2 regions of the Rhizobium sp. 01N424 genome follow, and region 2 is predicted to be linked to the other one. Evidence: predicted binding sites of a transcription regulator. Region 2 holds the regulator's gene; the other holds the start of a gene.
The links. The regulator PhoB, encoded in region 2, activates phosphate uptake and scavenging genes when phosphate is short. The targets are predictions, from matches to a motif close to TGTCATNNANCTGTCAT.

Region 1 (14,869 bases), on a different contig from region 2:
GCTCAAACCTCCCGCGTTTCCAAAACATAGAAACGCGAGAAGAGACTGCCGTCAGCAGCTTTCGGTTGATCGGGTTAACGATCGCTAACCACGATCCCTAAAACGGTTGGTGATCGGATAGCGGCGGTCGCGGCCGAAATTCTTCTTGGTGATCTTCACGCCGGGCGCCGACTGGCGGCGCTTGTATTCGGCAAGATAGAGCAGATGCTCGATCCGGTGCACGGTCGCGACATCGTGGCCGCGCGCGACGATCTCATCGACGCCCATTTCCTTCTCGACGAGGCATTCGAGAATGTCGTCGAGAACCGGATAAGGCGGCAGCGAATCCTGGTCGGTCTGATCAGGCCGCAGTTCGGCAGAGGGCGCCTTGTCGATGATGTTTTGTGGGATCACCACGCCTGATGGGCCAAGCGCATCCGGCGGCACATGCGCATTGCGCCAGCGCGAGATCGCATAGACCTGCATCTTGTAGAGGTCCTTGATCGGATTGAAGCCGCCGTTCATATCACCGTAGAGCGTCGCATAGCCGACCGACATTTCCGACTTGTTGCCCGTGGTGACGACCATCGAGCCGAACTTGTTGGAGATCGCCATCAGGATCGTGCCGCGGGCGCGGCTCTGCAGGTTTTCTTCGGTGATGCCACTATCGGTGCCTTCGAAGAGGTCGGAGAGCGCCGAGGTAAAGCCGGTCACCGGCGCCTCGATCGGCACGATGTCGTAACGGCAGCCGAGCGCCTTGGCGCATTCAGCGGCATCCTTCAACGAGTCCTCGGAGGTGTAGCGGTAGGGCAGCATGACGGTGCGCACCCGCTCCTCGCCCAGCGCATCGACGGCAATCGCCGCGCAGATCGCCGAGTCGATGCCGCCGGAGAGGCCAAGCACGACATTCTTGAAGCCGTTCTTGTTGACGTAGTCGCGGAAGCCAAGCAGGCAGGCGCGGTAGTCGGCCTCCTCCTTCTCCGGAATATGCGACATCGGTCCTTCACTGCAACGCCATCCATTGTCGCCGCGCTTCCAGGTGGTGACGGCAAGCGCCGGTTCGAACTGGCTCATCTGGAAGGCCAGCGACTTGTCGCCGTTGAAGGCAAAGCTCGCGCCGTCGAAGACCAGTTCGTCCTGGCCGCCGAGCTGGTTGGCGAAAATCAGCGGCAGGCCCGTTTCGATCACCTGACGCAGTGCCACCTGATGGCGCACATCCACCTTGCCGCGATAATAGGGCGAGCCGTTCGGCACCAGCAGGATTTCGGCGCCGCTTTCGGCCAGCGTCTCGCAGACGCCGAGATCGTTCCAGATCTCCTCGCAGATCGGCACGCCGATCCTGACGCCACGGAAATTCACCGGTCCCGGCATCGAGCCTTCGGCAAAGACGCGCTTCTCGTCGAATTCGCCGTAATTCGGCAGATCGATCTTGTCCCGGAACACCAGGATCTTGCCGCCATCGAGCACAGCGACCGAATTGTGCCGCCCGGTCTCGCCCTGCCGCGGGAAGCCGACAATCAGACCCGGTCCGCCATCCGCGGTATCGGCTGCGAGGTCCTCGATGGCCTTGAGGCAGGCCTTCAGGAATGCCGGTTTCAGCACCAGATCCTCGGGCGGATAGCCGGAAATGAACAGCTCGGTCAAAAGCAGCAGATCCGCGCCCTGACGGGCCGCATCGGCGCGTGCCTCGCGGGCTTTGGCAAGATTTCCAGCAACATCGCCGACCGTTGGGTTGAGCTGGCCGACGGCAATCCGGAGCGTGTTCAAGGGAGCGTTTTCCTGTGTCATGTCATCTATTTAGCGCGCGCGCGTTCGCCCCGCAACGTGTCCTGCCATGAAAAGCCGCCGGGTCTGCTCAGACGAAAATTCAAATCTTCGGGAAAAGCAAGGAAACATTAACGGTTCATCTAGCGTTCATGGCGGGCATGTGACAGTTCGGTGAAGGTTTTATGACGCCGGGATGACGGCGGGAATGACATTGGAGTCCGCCCTTGATCGCGTTGGTCATGAAGTCCGCGCAGGCCAGACGAATGGCGCTGCTTTCCGCTGGTCTCGGCGCGAATGTCCGCTCTCCCGCCGCCCGAGCCGCCCTCAGCATCGCATTCACCTTTTCGATGGCACTGCTCAGCGTCATCGCCGTCGAATGGATCGCCCGCAGCACGCTTGCCGATGTCGGCGATTTCCTGACCTCGACGGCCCGCCCCGGCATGACTACCGTCGTCATGCTGACGATCCTGATGCTGACGCTCGATGCCGCATTCGGCCGCCGCTATCTCTCGGCGCTGGTGCTCGTGCCCCTCGTATTGATCCCGGCCTTCGTCTCCAATCAGAAGCAGCATTACCTGTCCGACCCCTTCTATCCCTCGGACATCCTCTTCGGCCGGCAGATCATGGAATTGCTGCCGGTGATGGTGCGCGACCGGCCGGTCACGGCGGTCGCGATCGTCGTCGGCCTCGTACTGCTCGCCGCCGGCATGGTGTTCGGCTGGCGCTATGCTTGGCACACCTTCCCGAAGCTGTCGAACCAGGCACGCCTGCGCCGCCTCTGCCTCGGCTTGCCCGTGATCGCCGCCTTCGGTTCGCTGATGGACTATTCGCAATATTCCTATATCCGCGATCGCCTGCAGGTCGTGCCGATGATGTGGGACCAGAAGGAAAACTACCGCAGCAACGGCTTCATCCTGGCCTTCATCTTCAATGTGCCGATGGCCGATGTGGCAGCCCCTGCCGGTCTCAACGCCGAAGCGCTCGATGCGATCCCGGCCCGCAACTACGGCTATCTCGCCGGTCCGCGTGAAAAGCCTGATGTCATCATGCTGATGAGCGAATCCTTCTGGGATCCGACGCGACTGAAGAAGCTGAATTTCAGCGCCGACCCGATGCCTGTTATCCGCGCCTCGCAGTCCGGCTATGTGTTCTCGCCCGAATTCGGCGGCATGACCGCCAATGTCGAATTCGAGGCGCTGACAGGCTTCTCCAATGCCTTCCTGCCCTATGGCAGCATTCCCTATCAGCAATATATCCGCCGCGACGTCCCCTCGCTTGCGACCTTCTTCCGCGGCGAAGGCTATACGGCACGCGCACTCCATCCCTTCAGCGGCTGGTTCTGGAACCGCAACGAGGTCTACAAGGATTTCGGCTTCGAGGAGTTCCGCACAGAGGAAACCCTGCCGCCGATGGAAAAGCGCGGCATCTTTGCCTCCGACGACTCGCTGATGAAGGAAATCATGCGCGAGGGCGACGGACTGGATAAGCCCTTCTTCTTCTTCGCTGTCACGCTGCAGGGACACGGCCCCTACGAGGCCAACCGCTACGCCCATAACTCGATCGATATCCAGGGCGACATTCCGGAAGCCGACCGCGCAACGCTCGCGACCTATACGCAGGGCGTCAAGGAAGCCGACGACAGCCTGAAGATGCTGATGGACTGGGCCTCGCACCGCGACCGCGAGACGATCATCGTGCTCTGGGGCGACCACCTGCCGCCGCTCGGTAACGTCTACATGAGCGCCGGCTACATGCCGGACCAGGTCGCCACCCGCAAGGCGCCGCTCGATGTGATGAAGCAGCAGCACGAGACGCCGCTGGTGATCTGGTCGAACAAGAAGGGCGTCAAGCAGGATGTCGGCACCATCAGCCCATCGCTGATCTCCTACAATCTCCTGAAATTCGCCGGCTTCGAGCATCCCTATTACACCGGCTTCCTCGGCCGGGTGCAGAAGAAATATGACATCATCGACCGCTACCAGCTGGCAACGCGCAAGAACGAGGTGACGCCGGACTGGGTGCTCGATCCGAAGAAGCTCGATCCCTTGGTGCGCGATTACCGCTACCTGCAGCACGACGTCATGTTCGGCAAGGCGCAGACGCTCGACCGCTTCTTCCCGCAGCATGTGATGGTCAACGAAGCCAGCTACTGAGCAGCTAAGACACTAATTCGCATTGCATTCAGGCCATCAGCGGGAATACTGGCTCCGACGCGATACAGCATCGGAGCCTCGAATGTATAACCTCCCCAATTTCATCCACACGCATTTCGGCAAGAGTGCCGACGAACTCGGCGACATTGAGAAGCGCGTGCTGCAGAAGGCGCATGAACGGAAGATCATCTCCACCAACGTCAACGCCGTCCTTTCGGCCGAGTCGTCCTTCGGTCAGCGCATTGCCGATGGCATCGCCCGCGTCGGCGGCTCCTGGTCCTTCATCCTGACCTTTCTGGCCTTCCTGGTGATCTGGACTGTCATCAACACCATCATCCTGGCGACGGGCGCCTTCGACCCCTACCCCTTCGTCTTCCTCAATCTCATCCTCTCGATGCTCGCCGCCATCCAGGCACCGATCATCATGATGTCGCAGAACCGTCAGGCCGAGCGCGACCGGCTGGAGGCAGCCAAGGATTATGAGGTGAACCTGAAGGCCGAACTGGAAGTGCTGGCGCTGCACCAGAAGATCGACATGCGCGTGCTGACCGAGCTGACCTCTTTGCGCGAGGACGTCGCCAGGCTCAGTGCCGCGCTCGATGCTAAGCGCATCTAGGCGCTTTCGGGATATTGCGGCAGGCCGTCGTTAATCTCGTAGAAATCGGCCTTGTCGGCGCAGTAGATATGGTAGCTGATGGACAGCCCGCTCGGCTGATCGAAGGCACCGGCAAGAATCGAGACCGTGTCAGCGCCGGTGCGCTGCCAGAACAAGCCCGATCCGCAATTGCGGCAGAACCCGCGCTCTGCCGCATCGCTCGACTGATACCAGTGCAAAGCCTCCCGGCCGTCAATGACAAGCCCCTCAAGCGGGACGTCGGTTGAGGTAAAATACAACCCCGTCTGCCGCCGGCACTGCGAGCAATGGCAGGCAATGACAGGCCCCGGCTTGCCAGTGCCCCGAAACCGCACGGCGCCACAGGCGCATCCTCCAGCATAGTCTCCGCTCATTGCCGCCGTCTCCATTTGCACTCCTGCGGAAACTGACGGCAGACGGCGAAGGGGTCAAATCCAATCTGTTGATGGAAAAGCTCAGTGTTTTTGATGGTTTGAAAGATCGCCCCGCACTGGTCGAGTCAGGCCCTCTCCGGCCGAAAGCCATCGGGAGTTGCATGGAAAAACAGGAAGGCCTTCCCGAAATAGGTCATCTTGCCGCAGCAAAACACACGCATTACTTTTATTAGCTAATCCAAAATTAATAGTTTCAGGCCTATACAGAACACAGCTTACAAAGCTCGCATGAGGCGCAGTATGACAGTGTTTCGCCGTTTCCGTTCGAACGACAAGGGAGCCGCCGCGATTGAATTTGCGATCATCGCTCCGCTGTTCCTGCTCGTGATGTTGACGCTGATCGCCTACGCGATCTACCTGACCGCCGCCCATTCCGTCCAGCAGATCACCGCCGACGCCGCCCGCACGGCTGTCGCCGGCATTTCCGCCAAGGAGCGCGAAACGCTGGTCGACAATTTCATCACCGCTTCGACGATCAATCATCCTTTGCTGCAGAAGGACAAGATCCACGTTACCGTGACCACAGATCCCGGCAACGTCAACCAGTTCACGGTGACGACGGAATATGATTCCGCCAATCTACCTATATGGAATTTATACACTTTTCCGCTTCCGGACCATACCATAAAGCGCTTCGCGACGATCCGGATGGGAGGCATCTGAATGACATTGAATGCCTTCAGGCTTTGCCGTGACAAGCGCGGCAACATTGCCATCAGTGCCGCTCTCTGCGCGCCCCTCATCATCTACTCCCTTGGCCTCGGGGTCGACTACGGCATGCTGACGCTGCAGCAGCGCCGGCTTCAGCAGATGAGCGACATAGGCGCCATTGCCGCTGCGTCGGACATCAACCGTGCCGCCGACCAAATTCTTGCCAATTTCACAGAGAACGGGATCAACGTGGCGGTGCTTACCGAGAACGGCTACCTGACCGGCAAGGGATCGCTCCCGAAGGGCGCGGATACGTCACAATTCCAGGCTGTCGTCAGCTATTCGCTGGGCGCTTATCTCGCCGACGAGACCGTCGCCCCCGGCCAGCGCTTCGTTTCTGGAAAGCAGCCCTACGATGCCGTAAAAGTTGCAGTATCGCAAAAGGGTGAATTGGCCTTCGCCAATATCTTCGCCAGTGCCCCGACGCTGAGTGCCACCGGTACCGCCTCGGCAGCAAAAGTCGCAGCCTTTTCCGTCGGCTCGCGTCTGGCAAGCGTCAACGACGGCGTGCTGAATGCCCTGCTCAGCGCCCTCCTCGGCACCACTGTCTCGCTGAAAGCGGTCGATTACGAAGGCCTTGCTTCGACCGACATCAACCTGCTCTCCTATCTCGATCTCCTGGCGACCAATCTCAACGTCAACGCCGCCACCTATGACGAGTTGCTGGCGACCGATGTCTCCTATCCGCGCCTGCTGAACACGCTCGGCAAGACGCCCGGTCTCCCTGCTGCGGTCAACAAGACGATCACCGCGCTGGAGAAGGGTCTCGGCTCCACCCAGCTCAAGGTGAAGCTTGAAGACATCCTCAATCTCGGCTCCACCGGCGAACGCGCCATCGGCAGCGGTTCGCACCTGCAGGTCGATGCCACCGCGATGGAGCTGATCTCGGCGACCGCGCTGGCCGCCAACCAGAAGAAGCAGGTGGCAGCCAACGTCAACAGCACCGTTCCCGGTCTGCTGAACGTCAAGCTCAGCGTCGCCGTCGGCGAGCGGCCGGTCGGCTATGCCGCGACAGCTGTGGGCTCTGCAGGTTCCGCCGTGCGCACCCCGCAAATCCGTCTGGCGATCGAAACCAGCGTGCCGGGTCTCGGCTTGCTCGGCGGCCTGAAACTCCGCGTACCGCTCTATGTCGAGGTGGCCTATGCGGAAGCGAGGCTTTCGAACATCACCTGCCTTGGCGGCGGCGCCAAGAATACTAGCGTCGGCGTCGAAGCCGTGCCTGGTGTTGCCGAGATCGCGCTCGGCGATGTCGATACGACGGCATTCGCGAATTTCGGCAGCAAGCCACGTGTCAATCGCGCCACGCTTCTCGATGTCTTCGGACTTCTGAAAGCAAGCGCCATGGCCGACGTCAATGTCACCAACCTCGACAAGAGCAAGCTGACCTTCCAGCCAGCCGACATCGCGGCAAAGACGGTCAAGAACATTTCGACGAAGGATAGCCTGACCTCAACGGTTCAGAGCCTGCTCGGCAACACCGATATCGAGGTGCAGCTGCTGACCCTGACGCTCGGCACACCCAAAGCGGTGACCGCGGCCGTGGCACAGACCCTGACGGGGCTGACAAAGCCGCTCGACGAGCTGCTTTACAACACGCTGATGATGCTCGGCATCAAGATCGGCGAAGCCGATATCCGCGTCACCGATGCGCGCTGCCAGCAATCGGTTCTCGTCCAATAAAAAAGCCCCGCATCGCGGGGGCTTTTCCAATTCAGATCATTTGCACTCAGGCGCTGACGGCCAGCCGCTTCTCGTCGCGGCCGCCCTTCATGCGCTCGGCAAGCAGGAAGGCAAGCTCGAGGGCCTGGTCGGCATTGAGACGCGGGTCGCAATGCGTGTGGTAGCGGTCGGACAGCGAGTCCGCCGTCACGGCGCGGGCGCCACCGGTGCATTCCGTGACGTCCTTGCCGGTCATCTCGATATGGATGCCGCCCGGATGCGTGCCTTCGGCGCGATGGATCTGGAAGAAGCTCTCGACCTCCGACAGGATCCGTTCGAACGGACGCGTCTTGTAGTGGTTGAGCGTGATCGTGTTGCCATGCATGGGATCGCAGGACCAAACGACCTTCTTGCCTTCCTTCTCGACGGCGCGGATCAGCTTCGGCAGGCTGTCGGCAACCTTGTCGTGGCCGAAGCGGCAGATCAGCGTCAGGCGGCCGGCTTCGTTGGCCGGGTTCAGCGCATCGATCAGCTCGATCAGGTTGTCGGGCGTCAGCGACGGGCCGCACTTCAGACCGATCGGGTTCTTGATGCCGCGGAAATATTCAACATGCGCATGGTCGAGCTGACGTGTGCGGTCGCCGATCCAGAGCATATGGCCCGACGTCGCATACCAGTCGCCCGAGGTCGAATCGACGCGGGTCAGGGCTTCCTCGTAGCCGAGAAGCAGCGCTTCATGGCTGGTGAAGAAATCCGTCTCACGCAGGCTCGGCTGGTTCTCGGCAGTGATACCGATCGCCTTCATGAAGTCCATGGTTTCGGAGATACGGTCGGCCAGCTTGCGGTAGCGGTCCGCCTGCGGGCTGTCTTTGATGAAGCCGAGCATCCACTTGTGAACATTTTCGAGGTTGGCATAGCCACCCATCGCGAAGGCGCGCAAAAGGTTCAGCGTTGCCGCCGACTGACGGTACGCATCGAGCTGGCGCTCGGGGTTCGGAATGCGAGCTTCTTCCGTGAATTCGATACCGTTGATGACATCACCGCGGTAGCTCGGCAGCGACACGCCGTTCATCGTTTCGATATTCGACGAACGCGGCTTGGCGAACTGACCGGCGATGCGGCCAACCTTGACGACAGGAAGCTGCGCGCCATAGGTTAGAACCACGGCCATCTGCAGGAAGGCGCGGAAGAAGTCGCGGATATTGTCAGCGCCATGTTCGGCGAAGCTTTCGGCGCAGTCGCCACCCTGAAGCAGGAATGCGTCGCCATTGGCAACGCTGGCGAGCTGCTTCTTGAGGCGGCGTGCTTCACCGGCAAAAACCAGCGGCGGATAAGTGGCAAGCGTGGCTTCCGTTGCCGCCAGAGCGGCCTGGTCCGGATATTCCGGAACCTGCTGGATCGGTTTTTGCCGCCAACTGTTCGGGGTCCAAGTCTGTGCCATCTTACTCACCTTTGCTACACCGGATAACGCCGGGCATCGTCCTTGAAGAATAACGGCGGCTTATAAACCTTTAGGCCCGGCTTGCCTAGCGGCGTTTCGGACACTTTCAAGGGCAAAAGACGACGTTTTTCCTGCATATAAAGGAACGCCGCGTCTGCACTTCAATCCCCGTCATTAAGACAAACTATACCACGTCGTTTTGCTGACGATTTAGCTTTCGCTGTTACAACACCCTTCAATATTAATGGGCCGCACTGGTGCCTTTCCTGAAAATGCAGGCAAGCGGCCGAGACAGGGATTTCGACGCCGATGACCATGCGCCGTTTGCTCGCCGACCGTTCCGGAAACTTCGGTTTGCTAACTGCCCTGCTCGCCGTGCCGCTGATCGGCTCGGCCGGCATGGCCATCGATTTCGGCCATGCGATGAGTCTGCGGACACAGCTTTATGCTGCGGCAGACGCCGCAGCTGTCGGCTCCATCTCGCAGCAGTCCAGCGCGGTCACACAGGCGATGACGAGTGGCGATGGCCCGCTTTCGACCGGCCTGGCGGATGCGCGCAGCATCTTCCTTGCCCAGATGCAGGGAGAACTGAAGGCAAGCGACGTCAGCCTCGATGTTCAGGTCAACAAGGTCGCAAATCAGCTGAATTCCCAGGTATCGTTCAGCGCCAGCATTCCGACGACCTTCATGCAGATCTTCGGCCGGAACAGCATCCAGATCGACGGCACGGCAAATGCCGTCTTCCAGACCGCCGCCTTCATGAATTTCTACATCCTGCTCGATAACACGCCGTCGATGGGCGTCGGCGCGACGCCGACCGATGTCGCGACAATGGAAAAGAAGACGTCGGATACCTGTGCCTTCGCCTGCCACGTCGTTTCTGACGCCGGCGTCGAGGACCCGAACAGCTATTACAATCTCGCCAAGAAGAACAACGTCACCCTGCGCATCGACGTGGTGCGCCAGGCAACGCAGCAGCTGACACAGACAGCGAAAGTCCAACGCGTCACCGATAACCAGTTCGCCATGGGCGTCTACACTTTCGGCAAGCGCGCGCAGGATGCCAACCTGACGACGATTTCCGACCCGATCACCGATCTCGACAAGGTGGCGAATTACACGAATGCCGTCGATCTGATGTCGATCCCCTTTCAGGGATATAACAACGACCAGCAGACCAGCTTCGACAACGCCCTGACACAGATGAAGACGATCATCGGCAACCAGGGTGACGGCAACAGCCAGACCCAGCCGCAGAAGATCCTGTTCTTCGTCTCGGATGGGGTGGGCGACAGCAACAAGCCGTCAACCTGCACCAAGGCGACGACAGGCGGACGCTGCCAGGAACCGATCGACACCTCCTTCTGCAAGCCGCTAAAGGACAAGGGCATCAAGATTGCCGTACTCTATACGACCTACCTGCCGCTTCCCAACAACAGCTGGTACAATAGCTGGATCAAGCCCTTCCAGAGCCAGATCCCGACCAAGATGGCAGAATGCGCCTCGCCCGGGCTCTATTTCGAAGTGACGCCGACCGACGGTATCGCTCAGGCGATGAATGCCCTGTTCCTCAAGGTCATCCGCATGCCGCGCATCACCAGCTGACGATCAGACCTTCTGGCCGTCGACGATGCGATAGCTCGGCGCATACATGGTGACGAGTTCTTCGGCGGCGGTCGGATGAACAGCCATGGTGCGATCGAAATCGTCCTTGGTGCAACCCGCCTTCAACGTAATGCCGAGGATCTGCGCCATCTCCCCGGCATCATGGCCGAGAATATGCGCACCAATCACCTTGCGGCTGGCGGTATCGACGATCAGCTTCATCAGCATCTTCTCGCCACGGCCTGACAGCGTTGCCTTCAGCGGCCGGAACTGGGCGCGATAGACCTCGATCTCGCGGTATTTCTTCGCAGCCGCTTCTTCCGTCAAACCGACAGTGCCGATCTCCGGCTGCGAGAACACCGCCGTGGCGATCAGATCGTGATCCGGTTTGGTCGGGTTGTTCTTGTACTCGGTCTCGATGAAGCACATCGCTTCGTGGATGGCGACCGGCGTCAGCTGTACCTTGTCGGTGACATCGCCGAGCGCGTAGATGTTATCGACGCTGGTGCGCGAATAATCGTCGACGACGATCGCACCCCGCTCGTTGGTCTTCACGCCCGCTGCCTGAAGCCCGAGGCCATCGGTATTCGGATCGCGGCCAAGCGCCAGCATGACGACACCGGCGTTCAGCGTGCCGTTGTTCTTGGTCTCGACAACGAGGCCTTCACTGCCCTTGGAGACCTTCTCGATCAGATCGTGGCAAAGAATGCGAATGCCCTTGGCCGTCATCGCTTCGTGCAGGCCGCGGCGCAGATCGTGGTCGAAGCGCGAGAGGATCTCGGCGCCGCGATAGATCAGCGTCGTCTCGACACCGAGGCCATGGAAGACATTGGCGAACTCGACGGCAATATAGCCGCCGCCGGCAATGACGATCGATCTCGGCAGCTCTTCAAGATCGAAGGCTTCGTTGGACGAGATGCAGAGCTCGTGGCCGGGAAGCGCTGCATGCGCATTCGGCTTCCCGCCCGTAGCGATCACGATCGTCTTGGCCGTCACCGTCTTGCCGGTGTTGACGAGCCTGATGGTGTGATTGTCGACAAGCTCGGCGCGGGTTTCCAGAATTTCCGCGTTGGCAGTGGAAAGTCCCTTCTTGTAGAGCCCTTCCAGCCGTGAGATCTCGGCATCCTTGGCCGCGATCAGCTTCTTCCAGTCGAAGCTGGTTTCACCAACGGTCCAGCCGAAGCCGGCCGCATCCTCGAAATGCTCATGATACTGCGAAGCATAAACAAACAGCTTCTTCGGCACACAGCCGCGGATGACACAGGTGCCGCCGTAACGATATTCCTCTGCGATCGCCACCTTCTTGCCAAGCGAAGCCGCCACGCGCGCGCTTCTTACGCCTCCCGAACCGCCACCAATGACGAAGAGGTCGTAATCATATGCAGACATGAGGAAATGCTCCGGTTGGGAATCGGGAGGGAAGGCTGACAAAGCATATAGTATCGGTGGCCACGAAAACAAAAGCCCGGCGCGAGCCGGGCTTTCGTCATCGTAATCGTGAAACCGCTTATTGCGGGGTCTGCAGGTTGAGGGCCGGAGCAGCCGGAGCCTTGGCAGGTGCCTTTGCCGGAGCCTTGGCGGGCGCCTGCGCCGGAGCGGCAGAAGCATCGGCCGGTGCTGCCGGCGTGTCGAGCTGAACCGGCTCGACCTTGATGATCTTGCCAAGTTCGTCGCTGGCGTTCTTCTGCAGGTCGCGGGCGATACCCTGAGCCCAGATATCGGCCGCACGGTTGGTCTCGCGCGAAGCGATCGGGCCGTCCTTGAGCAGCTTCTTGCCGACGTCGGAGCCGTAGAAATCGGCGATCGCCTTCAGCTCTTCAACGGTGAAAGCCTTGGCATAGTTGGTCGCAGCTTCCTTTTCGAGGTCAGCGCGGCGCGGCGCCAGGGCGAGAGCGGTCGCATCGACCGTCTGCGAAATCTGGTCTTCATAGTTCGGCGAGTCCTGGATCAGGCCGGCCTTGAGGCGCTCTGCCAGACCCGGCAGGATGTTGTCGAACTGAGCGGTGGCGCCGATCGCAGCGATTGCCGCACGTGCTGCCTTCAGCTGCTCTTCCGTGACTTCCTGAGCCTTGACGGCAGTACCGAAAGCGAAGCTGGAGAGAATTACGGTCGCAGCGGCGATGCGGCCAAGACCTGCAAATGTCTTCATGAGTTCAATGCTCCTGTTATCTGTTCGCTTGCAGCGTGCGGGCACCGGATGGACCAGCAATGATCGCAAGTGCCGCCATATTGAGAAAAAGCCCGTGTTCAACGACACCGGGTATTGAATTCAGCTCGCTCGAAAGCGCCTCTGCATCAGGAATGCGGCCAAATGATGCATCGATAATGTGGTGGCCGCCATCCGTGGTAAAATCTCCGTCACCCGATCGGCGGATCGCGAGACTGCCACTGAGGCCGAGCTTTGCGGCGACCTTCTCGATCGTGATCCGGGTCGAAACCAGACCGAACGGATTGACTTCGATCGGCAGCGGAAACTGGCCGAGCGTCTCCACCAGCTTGCTTTCGTCGGCAATGACGATCATCCGTCCGGATGCGGCGGCGACGATCTTTTCACGCAGCAGCGCACCGCCGCCACCCTTGATCAGACGCAGGGCGCCATCCACCTCGTCGGCGCCATCGATGGTCAGATCGAGTTCCGGCAATTCATCGAGCGATTTCAGGGGTACGCCGAGTTCGACGCAAAGCCGCGCCGTGCGTTCGGATGTCGGAACGCCCTCGATCTTGAAGCCGCCTGCGACCTTCTCCGCCAGCAGCCGCACGAACTCTTCAGCCGTGCTCCCTGTGCCGATACCGAGGCGCATACCGCTCTCCACATGGGTCAGCGCAACCGCGGCAGCCTTGATCTTCATCTCGCGGGCATCCATGCGCCGCTTACTCCGATTGTTTCGTTGGATGTGCTGTTAACACGGCTCGCATGCCAAACGAAAGCCAAAATAACCGAAGCAAACTGAAAAGCAAAAGCATCGCGGCGAGCCCGAAAGAGCCTAGTCTTGGCGTTGCTTTTTGACCGCCCTTCGCCTACTCCGGACCGACCCATTTCCATGAAGAGGCAACAGACCTTGACCCCTGCCCTTGTCGTATTCGATCTCGATGGTACGCTTCTCGATACCCATGCCGATCTCATTGAGAGCCTCAATCACTCGATCGGCTCGATCGGCCTCGAGCCGGTCAGCTATGACAACCTGACCCATCTCGTCGGTCACGGCGCCAAGGTGATGATCGAGCGCGCCTGCAAGCTGCGCGGTCACCCGCTGACCGAACGCGAGGCCCCATTGCTGCTCGAGCGCTTCATCGCGCATTACACGGAAACGATGCCCGGCCACACGAAGCCCTATCCCGGCCTTGTCGCAGCCATGGACAATCTGAAGGCCAACGGCTTCAAGCTGGCTGTCTGCACCAACAAGCTGGAATCGCTGGCGCGCACGCTGCTCGAAAAGCTTGAGCTGACCCACTATTTCGAGGTGATCACCGGCGGCGATACCTTTCCGGTCCGAAAGCCCGATGCCCGCCATCTCCTCAGTACGATCGAAAAGGCCGGCGGCACGCCTGAGCGGAGCATCATGGTCGGCGATAGTTTTAACGATATCGCCGTTGCCAAGAACGCCTCGGTCGCCTCTATCGGCGTCCCGTTCGGCTATTCCGACGTGCCGATTGAGAGCCTGGAACCCACCCGCATCATCCAGCACTTCGATGAACTGACGCCCGATTTCGCCAACGCTCTGATCCGCGATTATGCGGCAGGCAACAAGGCCGTACAGACCGCCTGAGCCCGCCAGCATGGCAAACAAAAAAGGCGGCCACCAGCCGCCTTTTTCATGACTATTAAAACGCTCAAATCTGAGCGCCGCGCGCCTTGCTGGTGATGTCGAAGGCCTTCATCGTGTAGGTATCGCGATCATAGACGTCGTTGAAATATTCAACATTGCCGTCCTTGTTCGGCCAGGCCGTGAAGTAGGCGATATAGATCGGGATCCGCTGCGGCACTGAAACAGCCTTGTTCTGGCCACTGGCGATCTGCTTGGCGACATCGTCGACCGTCGTGTTCAGCACGGCAGCCGCCATCGCCCGCGGATCGGCAAGGCGCACACAGCCATGGCTCAGCGCGCGCATATCACGCTTGAAGAAGCTGCGCTGCGGCGTGTCGTGCATGTAGATCGCATGCGAGTTCGGGAACAGGATTTTCAGTTCGCCAAGCGCATTGTCACCGCTCGGTGGCTGACGCACCGAAACGTTGGCGGTCGAACCGTACCAGTCGACGCTCGAAGACGGAACAGCACGGCCGTTGACGGCCACCTCATAGCCCATGCGGTCGAGATAGTTCGGATCGGCGCGCAGCTTCGGCAGCATCTCGTTGATGATGATCGACTGCGGCACGCCCCAGAACGGATTGAACTCGACGGTTTGGATCTCATCTTCGAAGAAATTGGTCTGATGCGTCGGCTGGCCGACGACCACGCGCATCGACAACTGTTCCTTGTTGTCGTTG
Region 2 (14,869 bases):
CGCGCTTCTAATGACCGCATCGCGGGCCATCGGCGAAACCATGATCGTCGTGCTTGCGGCCGGTGTTGCCGCCCGCATCCAGATCAATCCGTTCGAGCCGATGACGACGGTCACGGTCAAGATCGTCAATCAGCTGACGGGTGACCTCGAGTTCACCTCGCCGCAGACGCTGGTGGCCTTCGCGCTCGGCATCACGCTCTTCTTCATCACGCTTTGCCTCAATATCTACGCGCTCTACATCGTGCGCAAATACCGGGAGCAGTACGAATGACGAATATTGTTTCTCCCGTTGCAGGCATCACTGTCTCCAAGGCTCCGGCACGCCGCGACATCGGCATCAAGCGCCGCTATGCCGCAGAACGCCGCTTCCAGGCCTATGGCATCGCTGCCATATCTTTTGGCCTGATCTTCCTGGCGATCCTGCTCTCGACGGTCATCCGCCAAGGCTACACCGCCTTCCAACAGACGGCGATCACGCTTCCGGTGGAATTCACCGAAAAGACGATCGACCCGAGCAACAAGCGTGCGACCGATCCGTCGGTCCTCGTCTCCGCCAACTACGGCGCATTGCTGCGTGACGCCATCGTCAAGCAGCTGAACGTCAACGCCGCGAGCCGTCCTGACGTGCGCGATGCTTCGGCCATGCTCTCCAAGGGCGCTCCGATCCAGCTGCGCGATATGGTCGTCTCCGACCCGTCGATCATCGGCAAGACCGTCAATGTCACGGTGCTTGCCGACGCCAATATCGATAGCGCCAGCAAGGGCCAGATCGATCTCTCTGTCGATGAGAAGAACCGCAAGGTGAACGACAAGCAGGTCGGCTGGATGAACGAGCTTAAGGCGAGCGGTGCTCTCTTCAAGCAGTTCAACACAGGCCTGTTCGTCAATGGCAATTCCAGCCGTCCGGAAGCAGCAGGTCTGGGCGTTGCGCTCATCGGCTCGCTCTACCTGATGCTGATCGTTCTGGTTCTTGCTCTGCCGATCGGTGTCGCCGCCTCGATCTATCTCGAGGAGTTTGCGCCGAAGAACAAGCTGACCGATCTGATCGAGGTCAACATCAACAACCTCGCTGCCGTTCCGTCGATCGTTTACGGTCTGCTCGGCCTCTCCGTCTTCATCAACTTCATGGGTCTGCCGCGTTCCGCGTCGCTGGTCGGTGGCCTGGTGCTGACGCTGATGACCCTGCCGACCATCATTATCGCCACGCGTGCTGCGTTGCGTGCCGTACCGCCGTCGATCCGCTCGGCCGCTCTCGGTCTCGGCGCATCGAAGATGCAGATGGTGTTCCACCACGTTCTGCCGCTTGCCATGCCGGGCATCCTGACCGGTACCATCATCGGCCTTGCGCATGCGCTCGGCGAAACCGCGCCGCTTCTGCTGATCGGCATGGTCGCCTTCGTTGCCAATGCGCCGACCACGCCGCTCGATCCGTCCACGGCACTTCCGGTCCAGGTCTATATGTGGGCCAACGAAGCCGAACGCGCCTTCGTGGAGCGTACCTCGGGTGCCATCATCGTCCTGCTCCTGTTCCTGATTGTCATGAACATCGGAGCCATCCTCTTGCGCCGTCGCTTTGAGCGCCGCTGGTAAACGGAGTAGAAACCCATGAACATGTTGACAGAAGCAGCAGTTGAGAAGGCTCTGGACCAGAAGATGAACAGCATCCCTTACAAGATGATCGGCCAGGACGTTTCCGTCTATTACGGCGAAAAGCGCGCTCTCTTCGACGTCAAGCTGAACATCCGCGAAAACACCGTGACTGCGCTCATCGGCCCGTCCGGCTGCGGCAAGTCCACTTTCCTGCGCAGCCTGAACCGCATGAACGATACGATCGACAATTGCCGCGTCACCGGCAAGATCACGCTCGATGGCGATGATATCTACGATCCGGATATTGACGTCGTCGAACTTCGCGCCCGCGTCGGCATGGTGTTCCAGAAGCCGAACCCGTTCCCGAAGACGATCTATGAAAACGTCGCCTACGGCCCGCGCATTCACGGTCTCGCCAAGTCGAAAGCCGACATGGACCAGATCGTCGAGACCAGCCTTCAGCGTGCCGGCCTCTGGAACGAGGTCAAGGACCGCGTGCATGAATCCGGCACCGGCCTGTCTGGCGGCCAGCAGCAGCGTCTCTGCATCGCCCGCGCCGTCGCCGTCAGCCCTGAAGTCATCCTCATGGACGAGCCTTGCTCGGCGCTCGACCCGATCGCCACTGCAAAGGTCGAGGAGCTGATCCACGAGCTGCGCGAAAGCTACACGATCGTCATCGTGACGCACTCCATGCAGCAGGCAGCCCGCGTCTCGCAGCGCACCGCCATGTTCCACCTCGGCAATCTCGTCGAGGAGAACGATACCGACAAGATGTTCACCAATCCGGACGATCCGCGTACCCAGGACTACATCATGGGCCGCTTCGGCTGATCTTTGGCGTCACGACTTCCGATAGAGACACTCAAGGACATTTCCCATGGCATCGACACATATCTTTTCAGCATATGACGAAGATCTGAAGTTTCTGACCCGCCGCATCTCCGAGATGGGCGGTCTGGCGGAACAGATGGTCTCCGACGCTGTGCGCGCGCTGGTCAATGGCGACGGCGCACTGGCGCAGAAGGTCATCTCCGACGACGTGATCCTCGATCACGCCGAGCGCGAGATCAACGACAAGGCGATCGTCACCATCGCCCGCCGCCAGCCGATGGCGTCGGACCTGCGCGAGATCATGGGGTCGATCCGCATCGCCGCCGACCTCGAGCGCGTCGGCGATCTCGGCAAGAACACCGCCAAGCGCGTCATCGCCGTGCAGAGCACCGGCGTTCCGCGCAAGCTCGGCCGCGGCCTGGAGCATCTCTCCGAACTGGCGCTCGTCCAGCTCAAGGAAGTGCTCGACGTTTACACGACGCGCGCCGCCGACAAGGCGAAGTCGATCCGCGAGCGCGACGAGGAAATCGACGCGATGTACACCTCGCTGTTCCGCGAGCTCCTGACCTACATGATGGAAGATCCGCGCAACATCACCAGCTGCACGCATCTCTTGTTCTGTGCCAAGAACATCGAACGCATCGGCGACCATGCCACCAACATCGCAGAAACCATCTACTACATGGCGACCGGCGCCCAGCCGGAGGGCGAGCGTCCGAAGGACGACACCGCCAACACCGTCGGCGCGGTCACGGAATAATATCCGGACCGGGCCTCAGGAGACAGAACAGAATGATCCCGAGAGTTGCAGTCGTTGAAGACGAAGAAGCACTGAGCGTGCTTCTTCGTTACAATCTCGAAGCCGAAGGTTTCGAGGTCGACACCATCCTGCGCGGCGATGAGGCGGAAATCCGCCTTCAGGAGCGGACGCCGGACCTTCTTATCCTTGATTGGATGCTGCCTGGCGTATCAGGCATCGAGCTTTGCCGCCGGCTGCGCATGCGCCCGGAGACCGAGCGCCTGCCGATCATCATGCTGACGGCGCGCGGCGAGGAAAGTGAACGCGTTCGCGGCCTCTCGACCGGCGCCGACGACTATGTCGTCAAGCCGTTCTCGACGCCCGAGCTCGTCGCTCGCGTCAAGGCGATGCTGCGCCGCGCCAAGCCCGAAGTTCTCTCGACCGTGCTGAAGTGCGGCGATATCGAACTCGACCGCGAGACGCACCGCGTTCATCGCAAGACCCGCGAAGTGCGTCTCGGCCCGACCGAGTTTCGCCTGCTGGAATTCCTGATGGCCTCTCCCGGCCGCGTCTTCTCGCGCTCGCAGCTTCTGGATGGCGTCTGGGGTCACGACATCTATGTCGACGAGCGCACCGTCGATGTCCATGTCGGCCGTCTGCGCAAGGCGCTGAACTTCTCCAATATGCAGGATGTCATCCGCACCGTTCGCGGCGCTGGATATTCGATGGAAGCTTGAGCTTTCGGAATTGAGACACAAAAAAACGGGCCGTAAGGCCCGTTTTTCGTTTGTGCTTACCCGGCTCAGTTTGCTCGCGCTGCTGCCCTGCGGCGCTCGTTGACCGGCTGGTAGGCCAGGCGCTGGTGGTAGGTGCAGTAAGGCGAAGAATCCGGGCTTTCGCAGCCGCAGAAGTGGAAATCGTCCTTCAAGGGATCGCCGACCGGCCACTTGCAGGTGCGCTCGGTGAGCTCCGTCAGGCCGAGACGGCGGGAAATCGGGACGATCACGTTCTTGGCGGGACGGTATTCCATCTCCTCCATGACGTCGATCTCGATCTCTTCCTTCAGCATCGTCGCGCCCTGCTGGCGGGTGACCGTACGGGTCGTCGCCAGACGCGATGCGTAGGTTGGGGCGCGGGGTGCTGCCGCCGTACGCTTGGGAGCGCGGGCAGCCGTGGCGTTGCCGCCGGCCTTCGCACGGCCCGGCAGCGCCAGACGGTGAACCTTGCCGATAACGGCGTTACGGCTGACGCCGCCAAGCTGGGCAGCGATCTGGCTCGCGCTCAGCCCTTCGGACCACAGTTTCTTGAGTTTCTCGACCCGCTCGTCTGTCCAGTTCATGCCCTGTGTCTCCGCCGTTTAAGCGTTGCGAAGGCAGAATCCCTCACTGTTTGCCCCGGACGAATCCGGCACAAGAAACGCTTGACTAATTTTGGTGACTAGTTCCGCCGCATGCAGTCTAGTAATTGAGTTTTAACCTAGTGTGAGGCTGACTCCGTGACAAGAGTCGCAGGAATCCGGATGAATCGAATTCGGGGTTTTCCCCAACTTGCTTCCCCTGAGAGTCATTTCTGCAACATTAGCTGTTGATAAAACGCGACATTGCTTGAGCGTCTCTCAGAAGCCACGAAAGCCGCAGTTTTGTTGACATTGCAGTGCGAAAAGTAAATAGTGCCAGTCGCCGCCGAAAGGCGGCATTTTTAATTTTTCGGACCTGGTTTTTTAGCCGGAGTCCGGTTGCCCGTAACGCTGACAGGAGACCGCGCCATGGCTGAAGCCGCGCCGCTATATGATACCTATTCTCGTGCCCCATTGCGGTTCGAGCGAGGTGAGGGCGTGTGGCTGATTACCGAAAGCGGCGAACGATATCTGGATTTCGGTGCCGGCGTTGCTGTGACCTCGGTCGGCCACAGCAATCCGCATGTCGTGGATACCCTGAAGGCGCAGGCCGACAAGGTCTGGCACCTGTCCAACATCTATGAAATCCCCGGTCAGGAACAACTCGCCAGGCGGCTGACGGAGGCGACTTTCGCCGACAAGGTGTTCTTCACCAATTCCGGCGCGGAAGCCCTCGAATGCGCGATCAAGACCGCACGCCGCTATCAGTATTCGAAGGGCCATCCCGAGCGTTTCCATATCATCACCTTCGAAGGCGCCTTCCACGGCCGGACGCTGGCGACGATCGCTGCCGGCGGGCAAGAGAAGTATCTCGAAGGTTTCGGCCCCAAGGCCCCTGGCTTCGACCAGGTGCCCTTTGGCGATATCGACGCTGTGCGCGCCGCAATCACCGATGCGACCGCAGGCATTCTGATCGAGCCGGTTCAGGGCGAGGGTGGCATTCGCCCGGTGACCACTGAGTTCATGAAGGCGCTGCGCGCGCTCTGCGACGAGAAGGGCCTGCTGCTCATTCTCGACGAGGTCCAGACGGGCGTCGGCCGTACCGGCAAGTTCTTTGCCTATGAGTGGTCCGGCGTGACCCCTGACATCATGGCTGTCGCCAAGGGTATCGGTGGCGGCTTCCCTCTCGGCGCCTGCCTGGCAACGGCGGAAGCTGCGTCCGGCATGAAGGCCGGCACCCACGGCTCGACCTATGGCGGCAATCCGCTGGCCATGGCCGTCGGCGGCGCTGTGCTCGACATCGTCCTTGCCGAAGGCTTCCTCCAGCATGTCCGTGACGTCGCTCTGGTCTTCCGCCAGGGCCTGGCATCGCTCAAGGACCGCTATCCGGACGTGATCGAGGATATCCGCGGCGAGGGTCTGCTGCTTGGTATCAAGGCCGCTGTGCCCTCGACCGAACTTCTGGCTGCCATCCGCGGTGCGCATCTGCTTGGCGTACCCGCCGGCGACAACGTTGTGCGTCTGCTGCCGCCTTTGGTCGTCACGGCGGAGGAAGCCCGCGAGGGTCTGGCCCGCATCGAGCAGGCTGCCGAAAGCATTCGCGCATCGAAGGCCAAGAAGACGGCTTGAACGGATAGATGCCTTCCGGGGCAAACAGGTAAGGACGACATGGCTTCCCCCAAACACTTCCTCGATCTTTCGGCGATGAGCTCTGCCGATCTGCGCGTCATCATGGACGACGCGATGCTGCGCAAGCAGGCGTTCAAAGCAGGCAAGGGCGATAAGCCGCTGGCCGGCAAGATGCTGGCGATGATCTTCGAAAAGCCTTCCACCCGGACGCGCGTCTCCTTCGACGTCGGCATGCGCCAGCTGGGCGGTGAGACGCTGTTCCTGTCGGGCACCGAGATGCAGCTCGGCCGCGCCGAGACGATCGGCGACACAGCCAAGGTTCTGTCGCGCTACGTCGACGCGATCATGATCCGCACCACCGAGCATCACCGCATGCTGGAGCTTGCCGAACACGCCACAGTGCCCGTCATCAATGCGCTGACCGACGATACGCATCCCTGCCAGATCATGGCCGATATCATGACCTTCGAAGAGCACCGTGGCCCGATCAAAGGCAAGACCGTTGCCTGGACCGGCGACGGCAACAACGTGCTGCATTCGCTGGTCGAAGGGGCTGCCCGTTTCGGCTACCGCATGAACATGGCGGTGCCCCTTGGTTCCGAGCCGAAGGATCACTATCTGAACTGGGCCCGCAATGAGGGCGCCGAAATCATGCTCAGCCATGATGCCGACCGTGCGGTCGAAGGCGCCGATTGCGTGGTAACCGATACCTGGGTCTCCATGAATCAGGAACATCGGGCTCGCGGTCACAACGTCTTCCAGCCCTATCAGGTCAATCAGGCTTTGATGGCGAAAGCAGGCAAGGATGCATTGTTCATGCATTGCCTGCCGGCCCATCGTGGTGAGGAAGTGACGGACGAAGTGATCGATGGCCCGCAATCCGTGGTCTTCGATGAAGCGGAAAACCGTCTTCATGCGCAGAAATCGATTCTTGCATGGTGCCTGGGCGCGATCTGAACCATATTGGACGCCACATCCGGCCTGATGGCCTGGTGGCCGCGCGAGCGGGAAGACAGCTTGGTCTACCGCTCTGACGACTAGGAGTAAGACCATGGCAGACACAGCCGCCGCTCTCAACGAGCTTCATTTCGCCGGCGATGATCACGTCGTCCCATTTCAGGTTGAAGGCCTGGATGTGCGTGGCCGCGCCGTCCAGCTCGGCCCGATGCTCGACGCCATCCTTGAGCGCCACCACTATCCCGCACCCGTCGCCCGGCTTCTGGCCGAAGTCGTGGTCCTGACGGTTCTGCTCGGCACGTCGCTGAAATTCGAGGGCAAGTTCACGGTGCAGACCAAGGGCGATGGCCCGGTCGACCTGCTTGTTGCCGATTTTGCCACACCCGAGAACGTACGCGCCTATGCACGCTTCGATCAGGCGCTGCTCGATCAGGCGATCGCCGCCGGGCAGACCGAACCCGAACAGCTGCTCGGCAAGGGCGTGCTGGCCTTCACCATCGATCAGGGTAAGTTTAGCCAGCCCTATCAGGGCATCGTCGAACTCGACGGTACCTCGCTCGAGGATATCGCCGGTGTCTATTTTCGGCAGTCGGAGCAGATCCCGACGCGTGTCCGTCTGGCGGCTGCCGAACTTCTCGACCGCGACAGCAGCGGCAAACCGCGGCATCGCTGGCGGGCAGGGGGGCTTGTCGCTCAGTTCCTGCCGGAAGCGCCCGAGCGCATGCGCCAGCCGGACCTGCATGGCGGGGATGGCGACGAGCTCGCGGCGGGCGTCAAGGAAGACGATGCCTGGGCAGAAGCCCGCGCCATGGTCGAGACCATCGACGCCGACGAGCTGACGGATCCGCTGGTCGGAACCGAGCGGCTGCTCTATCGCCTGTTCCACGAGCGCGGCGTGCGGGTTTTCGAGGCCAAGCAGGTCTACGACCGCTGCAGCTGTTCGCGTGAAAAGATCGGCGGCGTTCTGAAGGGCTTTTCGGCGGAGGAGATCGAGGCCAGCCAGGAAAACGGTGAGATCGCCGTCACCTGTGAATTCTGCTCGACCACCTATCGTTTCGAGCCGGCAGAGCTGCAGCCGGCCGAATGACGGTCAGTTCAGCACTCTGAGAAGGCCGGGCGAATCCAGGGAGAAGGCGGGTATCTCGACATCGAAGAGCTCGCCTTCGTCCGTTTCCATCTGGTAGTGGCCGAACATCAGCCCCGATGGCGTATCGAGCGGGCAGCCTGACGAGTATTCATAGGTATCGCCGGGCTCCAGCCGCGGCTGTTCGCCGACCACACCCGGTCCCGTTACCTCGTCGACCACACCGTTCTGGTCCGTTATGTTCCAGTAACGGTTGACGAGTTTGACCGATAGGCCGGAATTGTTGCTGATGACGATGCGGTATCCCCAGACATAGCGATCGTCGTCCGGATCGGATTGCTCCTCCAGATAAAACGGCTCGACAACAACTTCTATATCGCGTGTGAGGGCCCGGTACATGCCTTACACCTTAGTCGGGATATCTTACTCGTATCTTATACGGCATTGGCTCCGTCAAGAAATGCCACCGTATCATCAGCCAAATACAGGCGATTGCACGCCGTTTTGATTGTTAATCCTAACATTCAAAGTTAATGACTCTAATAAAGCAGAGCTGACTGAAGCTTTAGGTGGGGCGGGCCGCCGGACCGGCAAGTCCGGCGGCTTGTTGCTTAAGCCGGGATCTTCGACAGAGCCTGGGCGAAATCTTCAAGCAGATCGTCGGTATCTTCGATGCCTGCCGAAAGACGCACGGTGCCGGCCGAAATGCCGAGTTCGGCACGCGCCTCGTCCGAGAGGTTCTTGTGCGTTGTCGTCGCCGGATGCGTGATCAGGCTGCGCGTATCGCCGAGATTGTTGGAGATCGTCACCACATCGAGTGCGTTCTGCAGCTTGAAGGCAGCTTCCTTGCCTCCCTTCAGCTCGAAGCAGACCAGCGTCGAGCCGCCGGTCATCTGCTTGGCGATGATATCGGCCTGCGGATGGTCCTTGCGGCCGGGATAAATGACGCGTGCAACCTGCTTCTGCTCGGCCAGGAAATCGGCAATCTTTGCGGCATTCCTGGTCTGCTGAGCCACACGCAGCGGCAGCGTCTCGATGCCCTTTAGAAGCGTCCAGGCGTTGAACGGCGACATGGCCGGGCCGGTGTGGCGGAAGTAGTCGTGCAGGTGCTCGTCGATCCACGCCTTGTCGGACAGCACGACGCCGCCGAGGCAGCGGCCCTGGCCGTCGATATGCTTGGTCGCCGAATAGATGACGATATGGGCGCCGAGCTCCAGCGGCTTTTGGAAGAGCGGCGTCGCAAAGACGTTGTCGACCACGACCTTGGCACCGATCTGGTTGGCGAGCTTGGCAACGCCGGCGATGTCCACGATCTCGAGTGTCGGGTTGGTCGGGCTCTCCAGGAAGAACACTTTGGTCTTCGGCGTGATCGCTTTTTCCCAGTTTTCCAGGTGCCGGCCGTCAACCAGCGTGCATTCGATGCCGTATTTCGGCGCCAGCGTCTCGACCACCCAGCGGCAGGAGCCGAAGAGGGCACGAGCAGCAACGATGTGATCGCCAGCCTTCAGCTGGCAGAGGATTGCGGCCGTGACGGCGGCCATGCCGGAGGCCGTGGCGCGTGCATCTTCCGCACCCTCGAGTGCGCACATGCGCTTCTCGAACATGTCGTTGGTGGGGCTGCCGTAGCGGGCGTAGATGAAGCCTTCGGTCTCGCCCTTGAAGCGGGCCTCGGCCGCCTCCGACGTGTCGTAGACGAAACCTTGCGTCAGGTAGATTGCCTCCGACATCTCGCCATATTGCGAGCGCAGAGTGCCTCCGTGAACGAGTTGGGTTGCAGGGCGCCAGGACTTGCTCATGCCATCACCTCAAAAACAAAAAAACCGGCCGCAAAAGCAGACCGGTTTCATACCCGGTCTTTTTAGCCACTTATTTAACGTGGCTGCAAGCCGACCGGCCAAATCACCACGGGATAAAGCTGCAATACTGCCGTTAGCTGCTTGCGTCAATTCCCCGTATTTGGTTTTGTCGGCCACGAACTATGGATGGAGCATGATGGCTCGCGAAACTGGAATTTTGGCCGACCGTGCCATTGCCGCGTTGTTTGAGACCGGCCGACTGATCTCCGAACGGGAACTTGACCGTGACCAGATCCAGCCGGCAAGCCTCGACCTGCGCCTCGGCGCCAAGGCGTTCCGGGTGCGCGCCAGCTTCATGCCCGGCCCTTCGCATCTGGTGTCGGACAAGCTCGATCGCCTGAGCCTGCATGTCATCGACCTCTCCGAAGGGGCTGTCCTCGAAACCGGCTGCGTCTATATCGTTCCCCTGATGGAGCGTGTCGATCTGCCTGCCGGCATGTCGGCCTCCGCCAACCCGAAGAGCTCCACCGGCCGCCTCGATATCTTCACCCGGGTCATCACCGATTACGCGCAGGAATTCGACAAGATCCCGGCCGGCTATTCCGGCCCGCTCTATCTCGAAATCTCGCCGCGCACCTTCCCGATCGTCGTGCGCCGCGGCTCGCGCCTGTCGCAGATCCGCTTCCGCGTCGGCCATTCCATTCTCGGCGAACCGGACCTTCAGGCGCTGCATGATAGCGAGACGCTGGTCGCCAGCGCCAAGCCGAACGTCTCAGGCGGCGGCATCGCGCTGTCGATCGATCTCGCCGGCGACAAGGAAGGCCTGATCGGCTATCGCGGCAAGCACCACACTGCCGTCGTCGACGTCGACAAGAAAGCCCAGCACGATATCTTCGATTTCTGGGAGCCGCTCTATAGCCGCGGCCGCAACGAGCTGATCCTCGACCCGGACGAATTCTATATCCTCGTCTCGCGCGAAGCCGTGCACGTGCCCCCGCATTACGCCGCTGAGATGACGCCCTTTGACCCCTTGGTTGGCGAATTCCGAGTCCACTATGCCGGCTTCTTCGACCCCGGCTTCGGCCACGCACCGGCAGGCGGCCGCGGCAGCCGCGCCGTCCTCGAAGTGCGCAGCCACGAGGTCCCCTTCATCCTCGAAGACGGCCAGATCGTTGGCCGCCTCATCTACGAGCACATGCTGGAAAAACCCGAAAGCCTCTACGGCTCCGGCCTCGGCTCCAACTACCAGGCCCAGGGCCTGAAGCTCTCGAAACACTTCCGCATCTGACAGCCTTGACACCGCCTCCCATCTGTTGGAAGGCTTCGGCCACGCGGGTGTAGCTCAATGGTAGAGCAGCAGCTTCCCAAGCTGAATACGAGGGTTCGATTCCCTTCACCCGCTCCAATCTTCTCTACACTGAAAATGAAATGAGCGGCCGGAGCCGCTCATTTGACGTTTTGATTTCCCGTTGCTCAGAACTCTGTCCAGTCGGCTTCCTTGCTTTCCGCCGCCGGGCTGCTCTTGCCAAAGGCGCTGGCGAGTTTCTGGCCGAGTGCACGCGCCGGTGATGCGGCGGGCCTTGCGGTTCCTTCGTTGGCGACGCGGATCGAGGCCGGGCGCGGGTTGGCTGCGCGGGCCGGTGCTGGGCGGGGTGCTGCGGCCGGGCGGGGAGCGGAATGTGAGGCGGGTGCAGCGGCGGCAAAGCCACCGGTTCCGGTCAGCCTGAACTCCGAAAGAAGGTTATTCAACGATGCCGCTTCGGTTGCCAGGCTGTGGCTGGCGGCGGTGCTTTCCTCGACCATTGCGGCATTCTGCTGCGTGCCCTGGTCCATGGTGTTCACGGCCGTGTTGATCTCCTGCAAGCCGGTCGATTGCTCGCGCGCGGCCTCGGCGATCGCGTGGACGTGCTGGTTGATCTCCTGCACTTCCTGGACGATCGCATCCAGCGCCTTGCCGGTCTCACCGACAAGCGCCACGCCGGTTTGCACATGCGTGCCGGAATTGGTGATCAGTGCCTTGATTTCCTTGGCAGCATTGGCCGAACGCTGGGCGAGTTCACGGACTTCCTGGGCAACGACCGCAAAGCCCTTGCCGGCTTCCCCGGCACGCGCCGCCTCGACACCGGCATTCAATGCCAACAGGTTGGTCTGGAAGGCGATGTCGTCGATCACGCCGATGATGTTGCCGATCTCCACTGACGACTGCTCGATCTGCTGCATCGCGCCGACGGCCTTCTGCACGATGGCGCCGGATTTTTCGGCGCCGCTGCGCATGCGTGTCACCAGCTCACTGGCTTCCTGAGCACGGCGGGCGGCATCTCGTACCGTTGTGGTGATCTGCTCGAGCGCTGCGGCCGTCTGTTCGACGGAGGCCGCTTGCTGTTCGGTGCGGCGCGACAGCTCGTCGGCCGAGGAGCGGATTTCGTTGGCACCTGCGCCGATGGCGCGGGCATTGGCGCCGACGGCGTTCATCGTGCCGTTGAGCTTGCTGACCGAGTTGTTGAAGTCGGCGCGCAGGCCTTCGAGATGCTCCGGGAAAGGAGTCTCGATATGGGCGACGAGATCGCCTGATGACAGGCGCTTCAGGCCATTTGCCAATTCGTCCACGGTGCGGGCGAGTTCGTTGGCTTCGCGGATCTTTTCGGCTTCGCGCTGGCGGCGCTCGTTATCGCTGAGATTGCGCTCGCTCTCGGCGCGTGCCTCGATCTGCTTGCGCTCGAGGGCGTTGTCGCGGAAGACGGCAAGTGCCGCTGCCATCTGGCCGACTTCGTCGCCACGATCGAGGCCGGGCACGTCGCGTTCCGTCTCTCCTTCGGCAAGCAACGTCATGCGCTCGCGCAGCTGCACCATCGGCCCGGCAATACCTGCCTGGGCGATGTAGAAGCCCAACGCCATCGCACCGGCGATCGATGCGGCAATGACGGCGAGGCAGATGTTGATCCGCGTGCGAACGGCAACGGAGAGCGCATCGCCGCCGTCGTTGAGCATCGACATCATCGCGTCGTTGTTGGCGGTCATTTTCGGTGTCAGGGCGTTCAGCTTTGTCGTCATCATGACAGCTGCCAACTGGGCGCTGGTCATGTCGCCGGATTTTCCAGCTTCGACGACTTTCGCCGACAGGGCCTCGATTTCGTCGATACCCTTCAGGAGCTCATCGATCGCGCTCTTGCGCGCCGGAACCAGATCGGAGGCCTGTTGCAGACGGTCGCGGGCCTGCGGGATCTTGCTGGGCACCGACAGAGCCGTCCTGAAGGCCGGCGTATCCGGCTTCATGTTCGAGAGCGTGGTTGTCTGAAGCACAGAGGAAATCAGCGAGGCGCTTGCGCGCGAGCCCTGCATGGCCGCCAGTGCCTCATGATCGATGAAGGCACTGTAATTGGCGTCGGCGCGGAGGAATTCGGAGATGATATATCCCACACCGGCGACGGTGATCACGCCGAGAAGCGCGATGACGGAAAGGATCTTGGTCCGGATTTTCAGATGTTTGAGCATGGAAAAAGCCCGTTGCGTTCGGCGCGGCCTGTTGCTTGCCGCAGCGCGTTTGAAATCAATGTGTGAAACTCAGCGAAATCTGCTGCGGTTCTTGCGGCATTCCGAAATACCTCGGAGAGGCTCGACAGCGCGCATCATGCAAGCGGCGGGAGGGGGCCGGTGTCGTCGCCGGCGATAAGAATCCAGATTGCTTAATGCTGCCCTAACGCCGCGGGGCAAACCACAGAAAAGATGGCAAGCAATGCGCGGCGGGCAAATGGCCCGGGCGGTCTATGCAGGTTTCCGGCAGGGCACGTGCGGGGTTTTGTCCCAGAAAAACGGATTGCTGCGAAGCTGCCAGACGGCACGCCACGCAGCCGCCGAGAGCATCAGCCAATAAAGCGGCAATGCCAGCCAGCGCAGCCTGAGCGCCCGGCGCTCCCAGCGCGTCATCGCCTTGCGCCCAAGCAGGACGAAAAGCACGTAGCTGGCGATGACGTTGCAGCTATCGACGGCAAGAAGGATCCAGTGGACCAGATCTTTCGCACTGTTTCGTTCGGCGAGGTCGAGCAAAGCCGCGCTTATGAAGAACAGCATCCACGGATGCGCGAGCGCAGACAAAAGCATTCCGGCGATCAGCAACTGAAACACCGCAAAGCCCGCGGGGCCCATCTCCCGCATAAGCAGCGCGGGATCGCGCATCAACACCAGCCACGTCTGCAGCCAGCCCTTGAACCAGCGGGTGCGCTGGTGAAGCCAGGTCGCGGCAGTGACAGGCGCGTCTTCCAGCGTCTGGGAACTCAGCACGCCGCAGCGATATCCCCTGCGGTAAAGCCGCATGCCGAGGTCGGCATCCTCGGTCACATTGTGCGGATCCCAGCCGCCTGTTTCTTTCAGGATGCTGGTTTTGAAGTGGTTTGAGGTGCCGCCGAGCGGCATCGGCAGGCGCATCAGGGCCAGCATCGGCAGCAGCATGCGGAAGAGCGCGGAATATTCGAGCGCAAACGCAGCCGATATCCAGGAGTCGCGGGCATTGGCGATGATCAGCGGCGCCTGCAGGCAGACGACGTCATCAGGGGAAGCCCGGAAGGTCGCATAGGCCTCGCGCAGCTGGTCCGGATGCGGCCGGTCTTCGGCATCGTAAACGGCGAGCAGCTCGCCGCGTGCAGAAGCGAGCGCATAGTTCAGCGCCTTCGGCTTCGTTCGCGGCCGGGCAGGCGGAACCTCTATGATTTCGAATTGCGTGCCGAGTGCCTGCGCCTTCAGCGCTGCGATCGTCTCGCGATCGTCAGCCTCGCAGACAAGCTTGATATCGAGTTTCGAGACCGGCCAATTCAGCCGCTTCAGGCAGGTGATCAGCTGCTCGGCGACCGCCGCCTCACGGTAGAGACCGACCATGACCGTATAGACAGGCAGCGGATGACCATCCGCTGTGC

Region 1: the regulator PhoB is predicted to act here: its motif matches at 1,918-1,934, upstream of AC1DNK_RS20420 (LTA synthase family protein).

What each region holds. Positions count from the first base shown of each region.
Region 1 is NZ_JBFTRK010000008.1:196,586-211,454, forward strand. Features, by position in the region: gene AC1DNK_RS20415 (NAD+ synthase) at 85-1,767, opposite strand; gene AC1DNK_RS20420 (LTA synthase family protein) at 2,010-3,899, shown strand; gene AC1DNK_RS20425 (DUF1003 domain-containing protein) at 3,982-4,515, shown strand; gene AC1DNK_RS20430 (GFA family protein) at 4,512-4,907, opposite strand; gene AC1DNK_RS20435 (TadE/TadG family type IV pilus assembly protein) at 5,208-5,630, shown strand; gene AC1DNK_RS20440 (pilus assembly protein TadG-related protein) at 5,631-7,358, shown strand; gene AC1DNK_RS20445 (class II 3-deoxy-7-phosphoheptulonate synthase) at 7,405-8,778, opposite strand; gene AC1DNK_RS20450 (TadE/TadG family type IV pilus assembly protein) at 9,094-10,383, shown strand; gene gor (glutathione-disulfide reductase) at 10,387-11,772, opposite strand; gene AC1DNK_RS20460 (DUF2059 domain-containing protein) at 11,891-12,532, opposite strand; gene rpiA (ribose-5-phosphate isomerase RpiA) at 12,549-13,247, opposite strand; gene AC1DNK_RS20470 (HAD family hydrolase) at 13,425-14,150, shown strand; gene AC1DNK_RS20475 (L,D-transpeptidase family protein) at 14,215-14,869, opposite strand, start outside.
Region 2 is NZ_JBFTRK010000001.1:388,750-403,618, forward strand. Features, by position in the region: gene pstC (phosphate ABC transporter permease subunit PstC) at 1-271, shown strand, start outside; gene pstA (phosphate ABC transporter permease PstA) at 268-1,590, shown strand; gene pstB (phosphate ABC transporter ATP-binding protein PstB) at 1,606-2,421, shown strand; gene phoU (phosphate signaling complex protein PhoU) at 2,468-3,181, shown strand; gene phoB (phosphate regulon transcriptional regulator PhoB) at 3,214-3,897, shown strand; gene AC1DNK_RS02030 (GcrA family cell cycle regulator) at 3,963-4,499, opposite strand; gene AC1DNK_RS02035 (acetylornithine transaminase) at 4,926-6,125, shown strand; gene argF (ornithine carbamoyltransferase) at 6,165-7,082, shown strand; gene AC1DNK_RS02045 (Hsp33 family molecular chaperone) at 7,177-8,169, shown strand; gene apaG (Co2+/Mg2+ efflux protein ApaG) at 8,173-8,565, opposite strand; gene AC1DNK_RS02055 (O-succinylhomoserine sulfhydrylase) at 8,778-9,962, opposite strand; SAM riboswitch at 10,004-10,082, opposite strand; gene AC1DNK_RS02060 (2'-deoxycytidine 5'-triphosphate deaminase) at 10,156-11,250, shown strand; tRNA gene AC1DNK_RS02065 (tRNA-Gly) at 11,294-11,367, shown strand; gene AC1DNK_RS02070 (methyl-accepting chemotaxis protein) at 11,436-13,454, opposite strand; gene AC1DNK_RS02075 (glycosyltransferase family 2 protein) at 13,725-14,869, opposite strand, start outside.